DNA from 2 places in the Arthrobacter sp. NPDC080082 genome. Region 1 is predicted to be linked to the other one. Evidence: riboswitches for the same ligand, from Rfam matches in the RefSeq annotation. Region 1 holds a riboswitch; the other holds the start of a gene.
The links. A riboswitch is a leader RNA that binds a small molecule or an ion and turns the genes downstream of it on or off. The one in region 1 is predicted to bind S-adenosylmethionine.
Positions count from the first base shown of each region.

Region 2: another riboswitch for S-adenosylmethionine. It lies ahead of AB0O44_RS04015 (DUF1737 domain-containing protein); the one in region 1 lies ahead of AB0O44_RS16040 (aminotransferase class V-fold PLP-dependent enzyme).

Region 1 is NZ_JBFBKQ010000009.1:42,588-52,638, reverse strand. Features, by position in the region: RNA gene ssrA (transfer-messenger RNA) at 1-234, shown strand, start outside; gene AB0O44_RS16070 (hypothetical protein) at 280-414, opposite strand; gene AB0O44_RS16065 (hypothetical protein) at 466-837, opposite strand; gene AB0O44_RS16060 (MFS transporter) at 970-2,421, shown strand; gene AB0O44_RS16055 (metal-dependent transcriptional regulator) at 2,408-3,136, opposite strand; gene AB0O44_RS16050 (Nramp family divalent metal transporter) at 3,147-4,442, opposite strand; gene AB0O44_RS16045 (class I SAM-dependent methyltransferase) at 4,521-5,279, opposite strand; gene AB0O44_RS16040 (aminotransferase class V-fold PLP-dependent enzyme) at 5,335-6,750, opposite strand; SAM riboswitch class IV at 6,785-6,898, opposite strand; gene hisN (histidinol-phosphatase) at 6,997-7,809, opposite strand; gene AB0O44_RS16030 (ribosome small subunit-dependent GTPase A) at 7,900-9,015, opposite strand; gene aroA (3-phosphoshikimate 1-carboxyvinyltransferase) at 8,999-10,051, opposite strand, start outside.
Region 2 is NZ_JBFBKQ010000001.1:846,508-856,558, forward strand. Features, by position in the region: gene AB0O44_RS04005 (ATP-grasp domain-containing protein) at 1-809, opposite strand, end outside; gene AB0O44_RS04010 (PIG-L deacetylase family protein) at 806-1,711, opposite strand; SAM riboswitch class IV at 2,178-2,290, shown strand; gene AB0O44_RS04015 (DUF1737 domain-containing protein) at 2,394-2,636, shown strand; gene AB0O44_RS04020 (rhodanese-like domain-containing protein) at 2,633-3,040, shown strand; gene AB0O44_RS04025 (O-succinylhomoserine sulfhydrylase) at 3,037-4,248, shown strand; gene AB0O44_RS04030 (glutamate--cysteine ligase) at 4,277-5,425, opposite strand; gene AB0O44_RS04035 (UDP-N-acetylglucosamine 1-carboxyvinyltransferase) at 5,449-6,972, opposite strand; gene AB0O44_RS04040 (energy-coupling factor transporter transmembrane component T) at 7,073-7,876, opposite strand; gene AB0O44_RS04045 (ABC transporter ATP-binding protein) at 7,873-9,432, opposite strand; gene AB0O44_RS04050 (ECF transporter S component) at 9,444-10,051, opposite strand, start outside.

The DNA.
Region 1 (10,051 bases):
AGTAAGACAGTCCGTCAGCCCGAGGTTGCTATTGCCCCGGATCCTGGCGTCATTTAGATAGCCACTGCTGTTTACCCCCGTCATCGGGGTAAACGGGACTCTTAGATGACTGGGCCCGGATCAGCCACCTGTTTGCAGGATGGCTGGGGCCGAGAAAATCCGACGCAAACTGCGCCCGGAGAAGCCCTGACAACACGACATCGGACGGGGGTTCAATTCCCCCCATCTCCACCAACCCAGCGAAACGGCCGGAAGCTTCTGCTTCCGGCCGTTTCGTCGTTAACGCCGCTTGATGTGGGACACCTGGTCCGTGTGCTCATCGACGATGTGCTTGGCTTTTTTCTCGGCCCGTTTTTCCTTGATGGTCTTAACCGGCTTCTTGCTCTGGTGCCGATGCGGCGACTTATCAGGCATGGCGCACTCCCTCAACAGAAACGGGCCCGGGATGAACCCGTTCGTTTTAGGCTACGCCCCGGGTACGGCCACGTCCACGACGCCGACAAACCGGGTTCCGACGCCCTCGTACTCGCTCCGGACGTGGTTGGGAGCCAGCTCCGGCAGCTCGAAGGGGGAGTGCCGTTCGCAGCACACCCAGCTGAACTCGGGCCACCACTTCTTCGGCCGCGCGGCCTCCGAGTAGCCGCACACGGCGCAGGTGAGCTGGACCCACACCGGGCGCTTACCGGTCCGGTTGGCCTTGGACTGGCGCAGCCACGCCGGCGGGCTGTCCAGCAGTTCGGCGAGTTCGGCGTCGGAGAGCCGGGCGGGGATGCCGTGGCGGCTGGCCATTTCCAGCGGAATATCGAGGACCTGGGCTGCTTCGCGGCGGGTAATCATCCGTCAATTTTACGCGACGGCGGGAGAAGCGGCGCCGGCAGGCCCCGGCCGGCCGCCATGTGGAACGGCTGAAGGCCCCCGGAGGCACGCCCGGTGCTAGGCTCAGGGCACCGGATCAGGAAGGCACGAACCATGCCCGGCACCCCCGCCGCACCCATGACAAGCCTGCAGAAGCGCGTGCTCTACGTGGCGATCGTGGCCTCCTTCATCGCTTTCCTCGACGGTTCCGTGGTGAACCTGGCGCTGCCGGCCATCAGCCGCGAACTCGGCGGCGGTCTGGTGGTCCAGCAATGGGTGGTGGACGCGTACCTGCTGACCCTCGGCGCTTTGATCCTGGTGGCGGGATCCCTCTCCGACCAGTTCGGCCGCGTCCGGGTGCTGGAGTGGGGGCTGGCCGGGTTCACCGCCACGTCCATTCTCTGCGGCGTGGCGTGGAACGGCGAGTCGCTGATCATCTTCCGCGGTCTCCAGGGTGTGGCCGGTGCGCTGCTGGTGCCCAGCTCCCTGGCGCTGATCGTCACCGTCTTCAGCGGCCCGGCCCAGTCCGCCGCGATCGGCAAATGGTCCGCGTGGACCTCCGGCGCGATCGTCGCCGCCCCGCTGCTGGGCGGGATCTCCGTGGATGTCTTCACCTGGCGGGTGATCTTCTTCCTGAACATCGTTCCCGCCGCCGCCGTCTGGCCCGCGCTGCGCCGGCTGCGCGCCCAGGACCTGGAGCGGCCTCCCGGCAGCAGCATCGACGTCGCCGGCACGGTCCTCGCCGTCGTCGGGCTCGGTGGGATCGTCTATGCCTTCATCGAGCGCGGCAGCCAGGGCTGGGGCTCGCCGCAGGTGTGGCTGCCGCTGGCCGCGGGCATCGCCGGACTCGCCGCGTTCCTGGTGCACGAGGGCCGGACCCGCGCGCCGATGATGCCGCTGCGGCTCTACACGGTGCGGAACTTCGGCTGGGGCAACGCCGCCACCCTGGTGATCTACGGGGCGCTGAACCTGGGCTTCTTCGTCCTGGGCCTCTACCTCCAGCAGGTGGCCGGGCTCGGCGCCACCGCCGCGGGCCTGGCCCTGTTGCCCTCCACCCTGATCCTGTTGCTGCTCTCGTCCCGGATGGGGGCACTCTCCGGACGTTTTGGCCCCCGCTGGTTCATGACCGCCGGGCCGCTGCTCTGCGCGGCCGGCTTCCTGCTGATGCTCGGCATCGGCCTGCCCCTGGACTATGCGTGGCAGGTCCTTCCCGGCGTCGTAGTCTTCGGGATCGGTCTCGCCGTGACCGTGGCGCCGCTGACCTCGGCCATCCTCGGCGCGGTTCCGCCCGAGGAAGCCGGGATCGGCTCGGCCGTGAACAACGCCGTCGCCCGCATCGCCGGGCTGGTGACGATCGCCTTCGCCGGGCTGATCACCGGGCCGGTGATCACCACTGCGGGACTGCACGCGACGTCGCTGGTCACCGCCGCGCTGTTCGTCGCCGGCGCGCTGGCCTCCGCCGTCGGGATCCGGAATCCGCCAGCGCCCGCGGACGCGTCCGCCGGGCCTGCAGCAGAAGGCGGGGCTGGCGACGGCGGGGGAGCCCAAGGGGCTAGCGGAGACTAGCGGCGGGTGAGCTGCCGGGTTCTTCGTCGTCTGCTGACACAGGGTGCACCCAGAGGGCGTCGGCGACCCGGTCGGCAAGGTCGAGCTCCCGTGATCCGTCAGGTCCGGCGATCCGCACCACCAGGGGGCCGCCGAACGGCTTCCTGCCCAGCACCGCGACGGCGGCGTCCAACTCGATGCGTTCGGTCGCCAGATAGCGCAGCAGGTCCGGGTCCTCGTCGCTGATCCGCGTGATGCGGCCGCCCTGGCCGGCTGGCAATTCGCTCATCCGCACCGCCGGGGGCATCAGGACCGAGCCGTCCGCCGCGGGGATGGGATCGCCGTGCGGGTCGCGGACCGGGTGGCCCAGCTTGGCCGCCATCCGGTCGATGAAGGTGTCCGAGACCGCATGCTCCAGGGTCTCCGCCTCGTCGTGGACCTCGTCCCAGCGGTAGCCGAGCTCCTGGACCAGGAACGTCTCGATCAGCCGGTGCCGCCGGACCATGGACAGGGCCAGCCGCTCACCGTCCGCGGTCAGGGTGACGGCTCCGTAGGGCTTGTGGTCCACCAGGCCCTGCTCCTTGAGCTTGCGGACCATCTCCGAGACCGAGGAGTTCGCGACGCCGAGGCGCTGGGCCAGTTGCGTGGAGGTGATCGGCTTGTCCTGCCACTCCGTGAAGGTGTAGATGACCTTGACGTAGTCCTCGATCGAGGAAGAAGGCGGGCTGGTTTTCACAGCCCCTAGCCTACCGTCCGGCCGCACCCGTGAATGTGAACCACAGCAGCGCCAGGTTCAGGGCCACCACCAGCAGCACGCTGACCACGGACGCGATCCGCAGCGGCAACCGGTCGACGAAGCCGCCCATCAGCGGGGTGCTGCTCGTCAGCACGACCAGCGGGACCAGCACGAAGGGGATGCCGAAGCTCAGCACCACCTGGCTGAGCACCAGCGCCCAGGTCGGGTCGAAGCCGACGGCCAGCAGCACGACGGCGGGAACCAGGGTCAGGAGCCGGCGCAGCATCAGCGGGATCCTGATCTTCAGCAACCCCTCCATGATGGTTCCCCCGGCGTAGCAGCCCACGGACGTCGAGGCCAGCCCGGAGGCGAGCAGCCCGACGGCGAAGACCACGCCCACCACGGGTCCCAGGCTGGCGCTGATGGCGGCGTGGGCGCCCTCGATGCTGTCCGTGCCCTCCACCCCGCCCAGGGTTGACGCTGCCAGCAGCAGCATGCCGATGTTGACGATGCCGGCTACGGCCAGCGCCGCGATGACGTCCCAGCGGGTGGCGCGAACCAGCCGCTCCACCGCGTGCTGCGGAACGTGCCGGTGCCTGTCGGGGCGGTGCCGGTCGCGCGAGAGCGCCGAATGGACGTAGATGGCGTGCGGCATGACGGTGGCGCCCAGCATGCTGGCGGCCAGCAGCACGGTGTCCGGGCCGCGGAACCCGGGGACCAAGCCGGAGAGGACCCCTGACGGGTCCGGCGGGCTGATGAACAGCCCGGCCAGGAAGCCCACCGTGATGATGGCGAGCAGGCCCATGATCACCAGTTCGAAGGGCCGCTGCCGGTTCCGGCTTTGCATGGCCAGCAGCGCCATAGAGATGCCGCCGACGACGACGGCGCCCAGTGGGAGGGGGAGTCCGAAGAGCAGGTAGAGGGCCACGGCGCCGCCGACCACTTCGGCCAGGTCCGTGGCGGCCGCGACGATTTCGGCCTGGACCCAGAATGCGCGCCGCCAGCCGGGACGCAGGCGTTCCCCGAGCAGTTCCGGCAGGCTGCGACCGGTGACGATGCCCAGCTTGGCGGACTGGTACTGAACCAGGACGGCGACGACATTGGCCACCACCAGCACCCAGACCAGCAGGTAGCCGAACTCGGCGCCCGCGGTAAGGTTGGCCGCCACATTGCCGGGATCCACATAGGCGATAGCGGCGACGAAGGCCGGCCCCAGCAGCGCCAGCAGGGCCCGGCGGGGCCCCTTCCTGCCACGGACCGGGCTCCGGCCGCCGGCGGCGGGATCCTGTTCGGCGAGGTGCAACATTGCAGGCTCCTGCGGCTGGTGGGTCAAATGAGTTCCGTATGCCTGAACAAAAAAGTTAGGCATACCGAAATCATAGGCTCAGACCTTCATCGCGCGCCAGCTTTTGGTGAGGTAGGGCAGGGCCAGCGTCTCGCCGGGACCATGACTGAGGTGCTCGTACAGGTACCACTGGAGGTTGGCCAGCACCTTGGCCCGGGTGGCCTCGCCGGCCCGCAGGAAGTAGCTGCGGGACTTGGCTAGCTCCAGGATCTCCTCCGGCGTCACCGGGTCCTCCCACCGGGTCAGGTGGCTCTCCAGCCCGGTGAACTCCGGGCCGACCGGTGGGCGGAACGAGGGTTTGTGGACGTCCCCGGCGTGCATGATCCGGGAGAGGCGGTGCACCCACGGCACGGAGGTGTCCAGCTGGTTCCAGATTAGCCCGAGCACCCCGTGCGGACGCAGGATGCGGGCGGCCTCGGTGCTGGCCTGCAGCGGCTCGCACCAGTGCCAGGCCTGCGCCACCGTCACCAGGTCGAACGCAGACGCCGGGAGGCCTGTGTGTTCGGCGGTCCCCACCGTGGCCGGGACACCAGGGAGGGCGGCGCGCAGCTGGTCCAGCATGTCCGCCGACGGGTCGACGGCGGCCGTGGCCAGGCCGCGGGCCACGAGAAGGGCGGTGAACTTACCGGTCCCCGCCCCGACGTCGGCCGCGTCCCGGGCTCCGGCGGGAATGAGCCAGTCGGCGGAGTCGGCGGGATAGCCGGGCCGCACCCGGTCGTAGTGTTCCCCGCCGTCCTGGAAGCTCGCTCCGAGCTCCTTCCGCCGGTTCTGATGCAGTTTGGGGCCGCCGCCTGCCACGTGAACTCTCCTTCGGCAGCTCGGGAAGATACCCGTCGAATCTACCGTAAACCGGCTATTCGGGGCCGTCGAGGGTGCAGGGGGCCGCCCCGGCGGTGCCGGGGGTGTTGGGCGCCCAGTGCGGGTAGCTGCGGGTGTCGTTCGCCGGTACCCAGCGCCCGGCATCCACCAGGTAGTCCCAGCCCAGGCCGTCCCGCCGCAGCGTCCGCAGCGCGGCCAGCAGCCGCTCGGCGTCCTCGAGCCGGGAGCCCAGGCCGAAGCTGGCCCGCAGCGACCCGGCGGGCAGGCCCAGCCGCTTGAGCAGCGGATGCGCGCAGAACCTGCCGTCCCGCACACCGATCCCGTGCTCTGCGGACAGGTACGCGGCGACGAGACCGGCGTCGTACCCCGCGACCGAGAAGTTCACGACGCCGATGGTGCCGTGGCCCTCCCCGCGGTCGGTCTCCTCGAAGATGTGGTGCTCGCTCACGCCGTCGATCTCCCGCAGGCCGTCGGCAAGGAAGGACCGGATGGCATCCTCGTGGCCGTGCCAGGATGCTTCGTCCAGGGCCGCGACCGCCTGGGTGGCGCGGGCCAGGGCGGCCGCGCCGAGGACGTTGGGGGAGCCGCCCTCGTGCCGGGCAGGTCCGGTGGTCCAGCTGACGGCGTCCAGCCGGGCGTCGCGGACGGCGCCGCCGCCGGCCAGATGCGGCGTCCCGGCGTCGAGCCAGTCCGGCCGCCCCACCAGGACACCCGCGCCGAAGGGCGCGTAGAGCTTGTGCCCCGAGAAGGCGACGTAGTCGATGCCGTCGGCCGCGACGTCGATGCGGCGGTGCGGGGCCAGCTGCGCTGCGTCGACGACGATCCGCGCCCCGTGCTCGTGCGCCAGCGCAGCCAGCTCCCGGACGGGCAGGATCTCGCCGGTGACATTCGACGCGCCCGTGACCGCGAGGAGGCTGATGCCGCCGGTTGCCAGCTCGGCCCGGAGCCGCGCCAGCGTCCCGGCGAGGGTCGGCGAGGCGACGACGCTGCGGTGCGGAACCCCCTGCCAAGGCAGGAGGTTCGCGTGGTGTTCGATGTCCAGGTACAGGACCTCGCCCAGGTGCCGGCCGCCGGCGGTGGGCAGGCACCCGGCCAGGAGGTTCAGCGAATCGGTGGTGTTCCGGGTAAAGATGACCGCGTCGTCGGGCCGGCCGCCGACGAACTCCCGCACAATGGTCCGCGCGTTCTCATACACCGAGGTGCTCAGCTGGGAGGCGTAGCCGGCGCCGCGGTGGACGCTGGCGTAGTAGGGCAGGATCTCGTTGAGGTAGGCGGAAACCACGGACAGGGCGGGGGCCGAGGCGCCGTAGTCCAGATTGGCGTAGCGGACCTGGCCGCCCTGGATCAGCGGCGCCTGGATCTCGGCGCCGGTCACGGCGGCCAGCGGGGCGCGCGCGGCGGATACAGCCGTGGAGGTGGACGCTAGGGACGAAAAAATGGCAGTGGACATGGGACCTCGCTCGAAAAGGACCCCGCGTGCTGGGGATCCGCGCTTGCCGGGTCCGCTCCGGACCGGCCAGGTCGTCACCCGGGGCACCCCGCCGCGAAAGGAGGGTTGCCGGCCAGCAAACCGGGGTTTAGCGCTGGCACTCGTGACCTGGTTCGAGCCTAGGACACGAGTGCCGCGCCCCGGAAAGGGGCGCGGCAATGTGAAGCGCTGTGTTACGCGGAACCGGCCCTTAGGGAAGGCGCCGCTCTAGAGCAGGTCGTCGAGGTTCGGATTGAGCCGCTTGAGGACCTCGGAGTGCAGGATCGAGTTCGTGGCCAGGGCGTTGCCGCCAAACGGGCCGTCCTCGCCTTCAAGGGAGGTGAACCGGCCGCCGGCCTCGGTGACGATCGGGACCAGGGCGGCCATGTCGTAGAGGTTCAGCTCCGGCTCGCAGGCGATGTCGACGGCGCCCTCGGCCACCAGGCAGTAGGACCAGAAGTCGCCGTAGGCGCGGGTGCGCCAGACCTCCTCGGTCAGGCCTAGGAATTCGTCGAGGTTACCGCGCTGCTTCCAGCCGCCCAGGCTGGAGTAGGAGAGGGAGGCATCCGAGAGGTCCGAGACGTTCGAAACCCGCAGCCGGGTGGCGGCGGCCAGCGAGCGGCCCGTGTAGGCGCCGGCGCCCTTGGCGGCCCACCAGCGTTTGCCGAGGGCGGGGGCGCTGACGACGCCGACCACCGGCTCGCCCTCGTCCACCAGAGCGATCAGGGTGGCCCAGACCGGGACGCCGCGGACGAAGTTCTTGGTGCCGTCGATCGGGTCGATGATCCAGCGGCGGGAGCCGTGGCCCGAGCTGCCGAATTCCTCGCCCAGGACGGCGTCGCGGGGGCGGGAGCGGGAGAGCTGGCCGCGGATGGCCTCCTCGGCGGCCTTGTCGGCGTCGGTGACCGGCGTCAGGTCCGGCTTCGTCTCGATTTTGAGGTCAAGGGCCTTGAAGCGGCTCATGGTCTGGGAATCGACCGAGTCCGCCAGGACGTGGGCAAGGCGCAGGTCATCGTTGTAGCTCGACGCGGGTTGGCTCATGCTTCCAAACTACCGTCTAAACGCGCTCCGGCCGGGGAGGCCACGTCCCGGACGGCCGGATCGCCCGCGGGGCGAAGAGGCGACATACGGTCAGGAGACGGTGCCCAGTTCCTTGGTCTCCTGGGCCTCCTGCCGCGGGTCGGTGCCCAGCAGCCGGCGCAGCGAGGCCAGCCGGGCCGGGCCCGAGGGGCCCGCGTGGCCGGCCTGGACCCACGCGTCCACGCCGCAGTTGACGGCGGTGGCGTCGTGCTTGCAGCCGCGCTCGCAGTCCTCGGTGCCGGGGGCCAGGTCGGGGAAGGAACGCAGGATGCGGTCCGGGTCCACGTGGGCCAGCCCGAAGGACCTGATCCCGGGGGTGTCGATGATCCAGCTGCCGGCCGGGGCATCCGTGACCTTCAGCGCCAGGGCGGAGGAAGAGGTGTGGCGGCCGCGGCCCGTGACGGCGTTGACGCCACCGGTGGCCCGCTCCGCCCCCGTGAGGGCGTTGACCATGGTGGACTTGCCGACGCCGGAGTGGCCGAGCATGACGGTGACCCTGCCGTCCAGGTAGCCGTGCAGTTCGGCGACGGCCGGGCCGTCCAGCCGGGCGGAGAGGCCGTCGTCGGAGCGGGCGTCGATGCCGGAGGCGGAGGCGTCGGCGGTCTTGGAGATGATGACGGGCAGGTCGAGGTGGCGGTAGTTCGCCAGCAGCTCGGCCGGGTCCTTGATGTCGGCCTTGGTGATCAGCAGCAGTGGCTCGATCCCGGCGTCGTAGGCGGCCACCAGCGCGCGGTCGATGAAGCCGGTGCGGGGCTCCGGGTTGGCAGCGGCCACGACGACCACCAGCTGGTCCGCGTTGGCCACCACGGCCCGCTCGATCGGATCGGTGTCGTCGGCGCTGCGGCGCAGCAGGGTGCGCCGGTCCTGGATCTTCACCAGCCGGGCGAGGGTGTCCGGTTCGCCGCTGACGTTGCCGACGAGGGAGACGAAGTCGCCGGCCACCACCGGATTGCGGCGCAGTTCGCGGGCACGCGCGGCGATCACGGTGCGCTCTTCATCGGTGCCCTCGGCGACGACCGCGGTGTAGCGGCCGCGGTCCACCGTGATGATCCGGCCGGTCACGGCGTCGTCGTGGCTGGGCCGGTCCTTGGTGCGCGGCCGGGACCCCTTCTTGTTGGGGCGGATCCGGACGTCGGATTCGTCCCAGGAGTCAGTGCTGCGGGCCACCGGCGGCGTCCTTGTCTGCACGGGCCTCGTCTGAACTGGTGCCATCGGCCGGGGCCAACATGGCGGCCCAGAGCTGCGGGAAGTCCGGCATGGTCTTGGCCGTGGTGGCGATGTCCTCGACCTCGACGCCGGGGACGGCGAGGCCCAGGATGGCGCCGGCGGTGGCCATCCGGTGGTCTGCGTAGCTGCGGACCACCCCGCCGTGGAGCGGGGCGGGCCGGATGACGAGGCCGTCGGTGGTTTCCTCCGCGTCGCCGCCCAGCCGGTTGATCTCGGTGACGAGGGCGGCGAGCCGGTCCGTTTCGTGCCCGCGCAGGTGGGCGATGCCGGTCAGGGTGGAGGGGCCGTCGGCCAGGGCGCAGAGCGCGGCGACCGTGGGGGCGAGTTCGCTGGTGTCGGCGAAGGTGCCGCCGCTGATGGACCGGCCGCCGGTGACGGTCAGGGTGCCGCCCTCGAGGCTGACGGTCGCGCCCATCGCGGCGAGGATGCCTCGCCAGAGGTCGCCGACCTGCGTGGTGCCTTCCGGCCAGTCGGGGATGCGGACGGTTCCGCGGGTGGCGAGGGCCGCGGCGAGGAACGGTCCGGCGTTGGAGAGGTCCTGCTCGATCCTGCGGTCGAAGGCGCGGATGGGGCCGGGGGAGACGATCCAGTGGTTGGGGCGGGAGTCGTCGACGGTGACGCCGAGCTCCCGGAGCGTGGCGACGGTCATCGCGATGTGGTCGAGGCTTGGGACGGGCTGGCCGGGGTTGGCCGCGCTGCGGTGCTCCAGGTGCAGTCCCTCGGTGAAGCGGGCGCCGGCCAGCAGCAGGGCGGAGACGAACTGGGAGGAAGCGCTGGCATCGATGACCAGGTGGCCGCCCCGGACCTCACCGGTGCCCTCGACGGCGAAGGGGAGGGCCGTCGCGGGGCCGCCGTCGGGCGCGGCGACGTCGACGCCGAGGCCGGTGAGGGCCTCGATGATGGTGCCCATCGGCCGCAGCCGGGCGTGGGGATCGCCGTCGAACACCGTCCGGCCCTGCCGGAGGGCGGCTAGCGG
Region 2 (10,051 bases), on a different contig from region 1:
ATTTCGAGCACCACCGGGGTGCCGTCGGCCCGGCGCCGGACGTCGAGGTCCACCGGCCCGGTGAGGGACAGGGCACGGACGGCGTTCATCGCCAGGTTGCCGACGTCGTTCGCCTCCCCCGCCTCCACCCGGCGGGTACTAAGGGCGTTGCCGACCTCGCCCTGCGCGAGCGCGGTTTTCTCCACGACGACGGCGAACGGCGGTGTGGTGTTGTGCGCCGGGGTTCCGAAGACCATTGGCCCGTACTCGGTGCCTGGGATGAATTCCTGGACGATCAGGCCGCCGGGAAGTCCGGCCCAGTCGACGTCGGAGCCGCTCCGGACCACCGTCACGCCGCGGCCGCCCCGGGACACCCGGGGCTTGATGACGACGGGTCCGCCCAGGAGCTCGATGGCCTCCTCCGCGCAGCGGAAGTCCCGGGGAACCCCGAAGGCGGGAACCGGAACGCCGGCAGAATGCAGCTGCCAGGCGGTGTAGAGCTTGTCATCGGCGAGCGCGACGGCGCCGGTCGGCCCGATGATGACGCGGACGTCCGGGCCAAAGCCGGCCCGGAAGGCGGCCAGGCGGGGCAGTTCCTCACTGACCGTGGGGATCACGAGGTTGATGCCCTCGGCGCCGACCAGCCGGCGCAGCGCGGACACCAGCTCGGGATCCGTGGCCGCGGGTACCCGGACCACCGGCACCCCGGAGACTTCGGCCAGGTCGCGGATGTCCGTGCCGAGGACCGGGATGCCACGTTCGGTCAGTTGCGCGGCGAGGGCACGGCCGGCGGGGCCGCCGACGCCGGTGACCAGCACGCGCGGCTTCACAGCTTCTCCATTTCGGTGCTCAGCAGGCGGACGGGTTCATAGGCCTCGGCCACCCGGCGGCGGGCCTGGCCGCCGCGGAAGGAGGCGATGCCGCGGACCCGTTCGGGCGTCATGTACGGCTTGGCCAGCTGGTCGCTGTGCATCTTCACCGCCTGGACCTTGGCGTCGACGTAGTCGTCAATGTCCACGAAGACGCTGGGGTTGAATTCCCGCGTGGCCGAGGGGCTCTCGTAACAAAGGATCGAGTGGTGCTGCCGCGCGGCCCGCAGGGTGGCCTGGTGCACCGCCTGGTGGTCCTGGTGCTGGTCGTGGTTGGAGTGGGTGAGGATGATGTCCGGGTTGAAGCGCACGATCGCGTGCTCGATGGCGCCCACCATTTCCTGGCTGTGGCGGTGCAGCTCGGTGTCCGTGAAGTTGTGATGGATCATGCCGGTCAGGCCCATGAACGTGGCGCCGCGCTGGGCGTCCAGCGACCGCTCCAGGGCGTTGCCGCCGCGCTTGCCGTCGCTCATCACCAGCCCCTGCACCTCGTGGCCGGAGTCGACGAACTTGGCGAGCGTTCCGCCGCAGGCCAGCTCCAGGTCGTCCGGGTGGGCGCCGATGGCCAGCACCCGGCGGGGCTGCCGGGCCGGGCTTCCACCGGTGCGCAGGGCGGTCAGCGCGATGGCGAGGGCGGTGAGTCCGCCCAGGGTGGCGGTCAGGTCGGCGGTCTGCCAGAACTCGGAGGCGTCCAGGGCAAAGGCGGCGACGTTGGCCAGCAGCAGCACCGCGCCGGTGGCGAGGGAAATCCGGCGCAGAAGTTCGGGACGGCGCAGCCGGCGGTGGAACCAGGATTTCCCCACCGCCGCTGCGACCAGCAGCGCAATCAGCAAGACGATTATCAAGACGTAAATCGAGACCATGAATCTTTCCAGTTCTTCTTCGAGGTGCCGGCCGCCCCCAGTGCTGCGCCGGACAAAATGATGGATCTGCAACCCGCCCGGCAGAGGCTGCCGGGTTCTGGAGGGAAGGATTGCTTGTCAAAGAACCGGTCCGCGGTATCCCGGCGGAGACGTCAAAACCCATGCGCCAGCGGCACTGCGCATACGGCCGGAAGCGGCCGCGCAGCGGGTGCTGAAAAGGCGTATGCGGTATGTGGAGACCCAGCGGAGACCTTGGACTGCCACTTCAGTAAACGTGACGCCCCTATCGGAAAACCCGAGTAGGCAATACCCGAAAAGCATTCGGCCACCGCGGACGGAACTGGCTTTTTGTACTCGATCACGACGGGCGCGATACTCGGTCGGCCTACGGCGGACGGCCTCCCGTGACCGAACATGACGGGGCCGACGCGCGGGCGCGGGCCCCGGGGTGTTAGGTTTTTTGCAGAGTAATGAGAACCGGTGCCAAGCCCTGACTGGCCGGTCGGCAACCCTCCTTTTGCGGCGGGGTGCCTCAGGTGACTACTCGGCAATCGACCATTCGAGCTGCAAGCGTGAACGTAAGGAGTTTGTCGTGTCCGACGCGACCCCGCCCCCAGTCCCCGCCCCCGGAACCGGCACCCCGGCCAACCCTCCCGCGCAGGCCGCAGCGCCCGCGGAGCGGCTGGCCTACCGGCTGCTGACCGGCCCAGACGACCGCAGCTTCTGCGAGCGGATCTCGGCCGCCCTTGCCGAGGGGTATGTGCTGCACGGCAGCCCGGCCGCAACCTTCAATGGCACATCGGTGATCGTGGCGCAGGCACTGGTGCTGCCGGCCGCCGTCGCGGAGGCGGACGCCGCGGTGGCCCGCGCCGTCGACGGTCTGGAATCCGAAGGGCTGGAATCCGAAGGGCAGGCGGGGGCATGAGCTACGCCGGGGACCTGACCCCGCAGGCAACCTGGGAACGGCTGCAGTCCGGCGCGGTGCTGGTGGACGTCCGCACCCGGGCCGAGTGGGCCCAGATCGGCGTCCCGGTGACCGGCGGGGCGGCCGCGGAGCCGGTATTCATCGAGTGGACCCGGGCCGGCGGCGTGCCGAACGAGGACTTCCTGGACGAGCTCCGGCAGCGCGTCCCGGCCGACGCCGAACTGCTCTTCCTCTGCCGGTCCGGGGCCCGCTCCGTCGCGGCGGCAGGGGCTGCGACGGCGGCGGGATTCACCGTCTACAACGTGCTGGACGGCTTTGAGGGCCAGCCGGATGAGGCCGGCGTCCGCCGCGTCAACGGCTGGAAAAACGTGGGCCTGCCGACCGACGGGACCCGCACCGCATGAGTTTCAATCCCGAGGCCGCGGACTGGAACCCGGACACCCAGGCCGTCCGTGGCGGCCTGGACCGGACCGGCTTCCAGGAAACCACCGAGCCGATCTTCCTCAACTCCGGCTTCGTCTACGAATCCGCCGCCGCCGCGGAGCGGGCCTTCACCGGCGAGGACGAGCGGTTCGTCTACTCCCGCTACGGCAACCCCTCGGTGGCCACCTTCCAGGAGCGGCTCCGCCTGCTCGAGGGCACCGAGGCGTGCTTCGCGACGGCGTCGGGCATGTCCGCGGTGTTCACCGCTCTCGGCGCGCTGCTTGGGGCCGGTGACAGGGTGGTCGCCGCCCGGTCCCTGTTCGGATCCTGCTTCGTGATCCTGAACGAGATCCTGCCGCGCTGGGGCGTGGAGACCGTCTTCGTCGACGGCCCGGACCTCGACCAGTGGCGTGACGCGCTCTCGACGCCGGCCACCGCCGTGTTCTTCGAGTCGCCGTCGAACCCGATGCAGGAGATCGTGGACATCGCCGCCGTGAGCGGGCTGGCGCACGCCGCCGGCGCCACCGTGGTGGTGGACAACGTCTTCGCCACCCCGCTGCTGCAGCGCTGCACGGACTTCGGCGCGGACGTGGTGGTCTACTCCGGCACAAAGCACATCGACGGCCAGGGCCGGGTGCTGGGCGGCGCGATCCTGGGCAGCAAGGAGTTCATCGAGGGCCCGGTCCGGCAACTGATGCGCCACACCGGACCCGCGCTGTCCGCCTTCAACGCCTGGGTGCTGACCAAGGGCCTGGAAACCATGTCGTTGCGGGTCAACCACGCCTCCGCCTCGGCGCTGCGGCTGGCAGAGTGGCTCGAGGCGCAGCAGGCCGTGACTTGGGTGAAGTACCCGCTCCTGGCCTCCCACCCGCAGCACGAGCTGGCCGCCAAGCAAATGAAGTCCGGCGGGACCGTGCTGACCTTCGAACTGGCGTCCCCGGCCGGCCGGTCCGCCAAGGATGCCGCCTTCGGGCTGCTGGACGGGCTGCGGATCATCGACATCTCCAACAACCTGGGCGACTCGAAATCGCTGATCACGCACCCGGCCACCACCACGCACCGGGCCATGGGTCCGGAGGGGCGGGCCGCTATCGGGTTGAGCGACGGCGTGGTGCGTCTCTCCGTCGGACTGGAGGACGCGGAGGACCTGATCCGGGACCTTGGCCAGGCGCTGGCGCGGATCCAGTAATCCCCGGCGGCGGCGTGGAACGTACGGCCTAGAACCGGCGGACGGGTGCCAGTGCCGGCAGCGGACCGGTAGCGGTGCCGGCGTCGGGCACGTCCCCGCCGACCGTGGTCCGCACCGCCTCGCCGACGACGGCGCCGAGCCCGGCGCGGCGCTGCAGCTCCGCACCGGTGCCCTCCGCCAGGATCCTGGCCACCCCGGCGCGCACCACGCCGAGCTCGCCCTGATCCGCCAGGACCGGGGCGAGGTAGTCCACCAGGGCGTTCACCACCTCGGCCGCGGGGCGGGGCCGGAAGGTCCCGAAGTCCAGCAGCTCGGAGGACAGCCCGCAGTTGCTCGCCTGCCAGGCCGCCATCCTCAAGAGCACGGTCGGCACCGGCGCCGGGTCCACGCCGTCGTACCACTCGCGCGAGGCGGTCTCCACCAGCGCCCGCACCAGCACCGCCAGCAGCGCCGCGTCCTCCGCGCGCAGGCACACGTCCGCCACCCGGATCTCCACGGTGGGATGGTTCCGGGCCAGCCGCGCGTCGAAGTACACCATGCCCTCATCGAAGAGCACGCCGCTGTCCAGCAGCCGCGACACCACCCTGCGGTAGGCCGCATGGCTGCCGAAGACCATCGTCGGACCGGCAGCGGGCCAGCGGTTCCAGGCTTGGGTGCGGTAGCTCTCGAACCCCGTTTCCATCCCGTTCCAGTACGGGGAGTTGGCGCTGAGGGCGATCAGCACAGCCAGCTTGTCCCGGATCCGGTCCAGCACCGCCACCCCCTCCTCGGGCGAGTCGATGGCGGCGTGGACGTGCAGCCCGCAGGTGAGCTGCTCCTGGACGGTGAGGCCGAACCGCCGCTGCATCGTGGCGTAGCGCAGTTTGGGGGTGGTGTGGGTGGGTGCGGCCAGCGGCGAGGTGGCCAGTGCCGCGACCCGGGCGCCGTGCACCCGGGCGGCGTCGTCGGCGGTCCGGCGGGCCCGACGAATCTGCCGCAGCAGGGCGTCATGCTCCCGGCACGGCAGCGTCTGGGTTTCGATCTGTTCGAGCTTGAGCTCGAAACTGAAGCCGGAATGGCCCTCGCCGGTCTCCGGGCCCCGGACGAGCCCGCGCAGCATGGCGTCCGCGAGCGCCAGCGGCACCCCGCTGACGGGGTCCACGATCAGCAGTTCCTCTTCGACGCCGAAGGTGCGCATACCCCATTGTGCGCCGGGGGTCTTTAGTCCTGGAAGTACTCGATCTTCGCGCCGATGGTGTTCAGCCGCTCGGCCAGATCCTCGTACCCGCGCTCGATCACGTAGATGTTGCGCAGCTCGGACACGCCCCGGGCGGCCAGCATGGCCAGCAGCAGGCAGGCGGCAGGGCGGAGGGCCGGCGGGCACCCCACCTCGGCGGCGCGCCACTTGGTGGGGCCGTTGACGTAGATCCGGTGCGGGTCCAGCAGCTGCACCTGCGCGCCGAGCCGGTTCAGTTCGGTCAGGTAGATGGCGCGGTTCTCGTAGACCCAGTCGTGGATCATGGTCTGGCCCTGCGCGTTGGCGGCGATCACGGCGAAGAACGGCAGGTTGTCGATGTTCAGGCCCGGGAACGGCATGGGGTGGATCTTGTCCTCGGGCGCCTTCAGCTCGGAGGGCCGGGTAGTGACATCCACCAGCCGGGTCCGGCCGTTGCGCGCCACGTATTCGGCGGAGACCTCCAGCCGCTGGCCCATCTGCTCCAGGGTGGCCAGCTCGATCTCCATGAACTCGATCGGCACGCGGCGGATGGTGACCTCGGAGTTGGTCACGATGCCGGCCGTGATCAGGCTCATCGCCTCGATCGGGTCCTCGGAGGGGAAGTACTCGATGTCCACGTCCACCGCGGGCCGGCCGACAATCTTCAGCGTGGTGGTCCCGACGCCGTCGATCTCCACGCCCAGGCGCTGCAGGTAGAAGCAGAGGTCCTGGACCATGTAGTTGGGGCTGGCGTTGCGGATGACCGTGGTGCCGCGACGGTGGGCGGCAGCCATGATGGCGTTCTCGGTGACCGTGTCGCCCCGCTCGCTGAGGACGAAGGAGCGGTTCTCGCCGTCGGCGGGCGGCGCCTGGACGGTGTAGAAGCCGGAGGTGGCCTCCACGCGGAGGCCGAACTGGCGCAGCGCCTGCATGTGCGGCTCCACGGTCCGGGTGCCCAGGTCGCAGCCGCCGGCGTAGGGGAGCCGGTACTCGGCGGACTCGTCCAGCAGCGGGCCCAGCAGCATGATGACGCTGCGGGTGCGGCGGGCTGCGTCGACGTCCATGCCGTCGAGGTCCAGGACGGCGGGGCGGCGGATCTGCAGGTCGGTGGCGTTCAGCCAGGTGCACTCGACGCCGATGCTGGTCAGCACCTCGACGATCCGGTTGACCTCCTCGATCCGGGCCAGCCGGCGCAGTACCGTGGTGCCGCGGTTGATCAGGCTGGCGCAGAGCAGGGCGACGCCGGCATTCTTGCTGCTGTTGACGTCCACGGCGCCGGAGAGGGTGTGGCCGCCCTCCACGCGCAGGTGGGTCATCTGGGGCCGGCCCACCTTGACGATGGTGCGGCCGAAGATGGACTCCAGGCGCTGGATCATCTTCAGGCTCAGGTTCTGCTTGCCCTGTTCCATCCGGGCGACGGCGCTCTGGCTGGTGCCAAGCTCTGCGGCAAGTTTGCCCTGGGTCCAGCCCTTTTCGCCGCGTGCGTCCTTGAGGACCGTGCCGAGGTGTTCTGCAGTGGGAAGCGTCATACCCAAGAAATATCACACATGAGTTACCGACCGCCTCCGGATGCGCTTCAAAGCGCGTAACGTCACACCCCTAGTCGGATGGTGCGATAAATCGCGCTGGTCACTGCTGGCCGAGGAACACCATGTTCCAGGTCCCTGCGGCGACGGCGGCGGCTACTGCCGACCCGGCGATCACCACGCCGCCCAAGACCACCCACACATCCAACCCGGTGAAACGAGCCTGCCGGGCCCAGGTCCGCCGGGCACCGCCGAAGCCGCGCGCCTCCATGGTCACCGCCAGCCGCGACGCCCGCCGGACCGCCTGGACCAGCAGCCCGAAGCTTTGCCCCAGCATGGCCCTGAGCCGTTGCGCCGGGCTGCCGTGCGAGCCCACGCCGCGGGCCCGCCGGGCCATCCCGATGGTCTGCCATTCCTCCGCCATGAGTCCCACCAGCCGCATCGCCGCGAGGGTGCCCAGCACGAACCGGTGCGGCAGCTTCGCCTGCTGCGCGAGGGCGTCGGCCAGGTCCGTGGGGTCGGTGCAGCTCATCAGCAGCACGGCCGGCAGCGCGATCGCGAGGCCGCGCAGCAGGAAGCCGAGGCCCAGCTGGAGTGAGCCCTCGCTGATGGACCAGAGCCCCACGTCCAGCAGGATCCGGCCACGGTCCGGGGCGAGGATGGCGGTGCTCCAGCCGCCCAGGGCAGCGGCCAGGATCAGCGGCCAGCCGCGGCGCCAGAGCAGGGCGGGGGTGAGCCCGGCCAGCGGGAAGAGCAGCACCTCGAAGGCCAGCGCCACGGACGCGGAGACCCAGTCGATGGACAGGGCCAGCGCCACGGTGACCAGCACGACGCCGGAGAACTTGGCCAGCGGGTTGGCGCGGGCCAGCAGGGCGCGGTTTCCCTCCAGGGTCAGGGCTTCCCTCATGCCGCCACCCCCTGCAGCTTGAGCTCGTCGCCGCCGAGGACGTCACTGAATTCGGCGTCGTGGGTGACGGAGACGACGGCGGTGCCGGCGTCCAGGAGTTCGGAGAGGAAGGAGGCCAGCTCGGCCCAGGTGTTGGCGTCCTGGCCAAACGTGGGTTCGTCGAGGACCAGGACCTGCGGGTGGGCGGCCAGCACGGTAGCCACGGACAGGCGCCGCTTCTCGCCGCCGGAGAGGGTGTAGGGGTTGGCGTCCACCAGGTCCCGCAGCCGCAGCCGCTCCAGCAGTTCGTCCACCCGGTCCGCGCCGCGGCCCAGCTGCCGCGGCCCGAAGGTCAGTTCGTCCAGCACCCGGCCGGTCACGAACTGGTGTTCGGGTTCCTGGAAGACCGTGCCGATCCGCGGGATCAGCTGCTGCGCCTTCCAGGCATAGGGGTCGATGCCCGCGCCGGCGCTGAGGTCGGTGGTAGCGGACACGGTCCCGGCCACCGGGGCCAGCAGCCCGGCGAGGGTCAGGGCGAAGGTCGATTTCCCGGCGCCGTTGGGCCCGGTGATGGTGAGCGCGCGCCCCGCACGGACCTGCGCGGCGATACCCTCCTGCACCGGCACGGGCGGCACGGCGCGGAAGCGGGTCCGCAGGCCGCCCCGGCGGGGACGGTCGCGGGACACGGCCAGGGACTCTGCGGCCAGCAACAGCCGGCCCGCTTCGAAGCCGGGTTCCGGACCCTGCCCGGTGTCGCCGGCGCTCCGGGCGCGGGTGGCCGGCACGTGGCCCGGGACCCAGACCCCGGCGGCGATCAGCATCTCCCGCGCCTCGGCCAGCACCCGGTCCGGCGGCCCGTCCAGCAGTACGGCGGATTCGCCCGCGCTGCCGGGCTGCAGCACCACGATCCGGTCCACCAGGTCCTTCCACACGGAAACCCGGTGTTCCACCACCACCAGGGTGGCGCCGGTCCGGTCCAGGCAGCGGCCCACGGCGTCGCGGACCTCCAGCACACCGGCGGGGTCGAGGTTCGCGGTGGGTTCGTCCAGCAGCAGGAGCCCGGGCCGCATCGCGAGGATGCCGGCCAGGGCCAGCCGCTGCTTCTGCCCGCCGGAGAGGGCAGACGTCGGGTGGCCCAGGGGCAGGGATCCGAGCCCGACGTCGTCGAGCGCCTCCCCTACCCGGGCCCAGATCTCCGCGGGCGGGACGGCGAGGTTCTCCGCCCCGAACGCGACGTCGTCACCCACCCGGGAAAGCACCACCTGGGTCTCCGGGTCCTGCTGCACCAGCCCGGCGCGTCCGCGGCGGTCCCGGGGTGGGGCCCCGTCGATGAGCAGGCTGCCGGTCTCGTCGGCGTCGTCGGCGTCCGCGTCCGCGCCGCCGCCCTCGCCGAGCACCCCGGCCAGGGCGTGCAGCAGGGTCGACTTACCGGCGCCGGAAGGTCCCAGCAGCAGGACGCGTTCGCCCGGGCTGATGTCCAGGTCCAGTCCGCTGATGGCGGGCCGGGACCGTCCGGCGTGCCGCCAGCCCCAGCCGCGGGCGGTGACCGCGGCGGGGCGGACGTCGTCGGCGTTCATGCGCGCGGGTGTCAGGAGAAGACGGGTTCGGTGGCCGCCTTGCGGGAGGCGAAGGAGGCCAGCACCCCGGTCCGGGCCAGGCCGCGGGTGGCGATCCAAGCCAGGCCGCCGGCGATCACGGCACCGGAGATGGCGCAGAAGACGATGTAGGCGGCCTTGTCCCCGGCCTCGAAGGCGATGTTCCAGCCCCAGGGCAGGAAGCAGTCGTTCAGGCCGCAGAAGAGGCCCGCGCCGGCGCCGGCGAGCAGGGAGACCGGGAGGTTGAACTTGCTGTAGCGGAAGGCGGCGAAGACCAGCTCCGCGCCGAGGCCCTGCAGGATGCCCGAGATCAGCACGGTGGTGCCGTACTGGGAGCCCATGATCAGCTCGCCGGTGGCGGCGACGGCCTCGCAGAACAGCGCGGCGCCGGGCTTGCGGACCACCAGCATGCCGAGGACCGCGGGGATCATCCAGCCGCCGGCGTAGAGGCCGGTCAGGGGCGGGTAGACGGCGGTGAGCGGGACGGACACCACGTTGGAGCCCTGGTCCCAGGCCCAGAAGATGACGCCGCCGGCAATCGCGATCAGCGCCGCCAGGACAATGTCGACCACGCGCCAGCTCTTTTTGCCGGCCGCTGTGG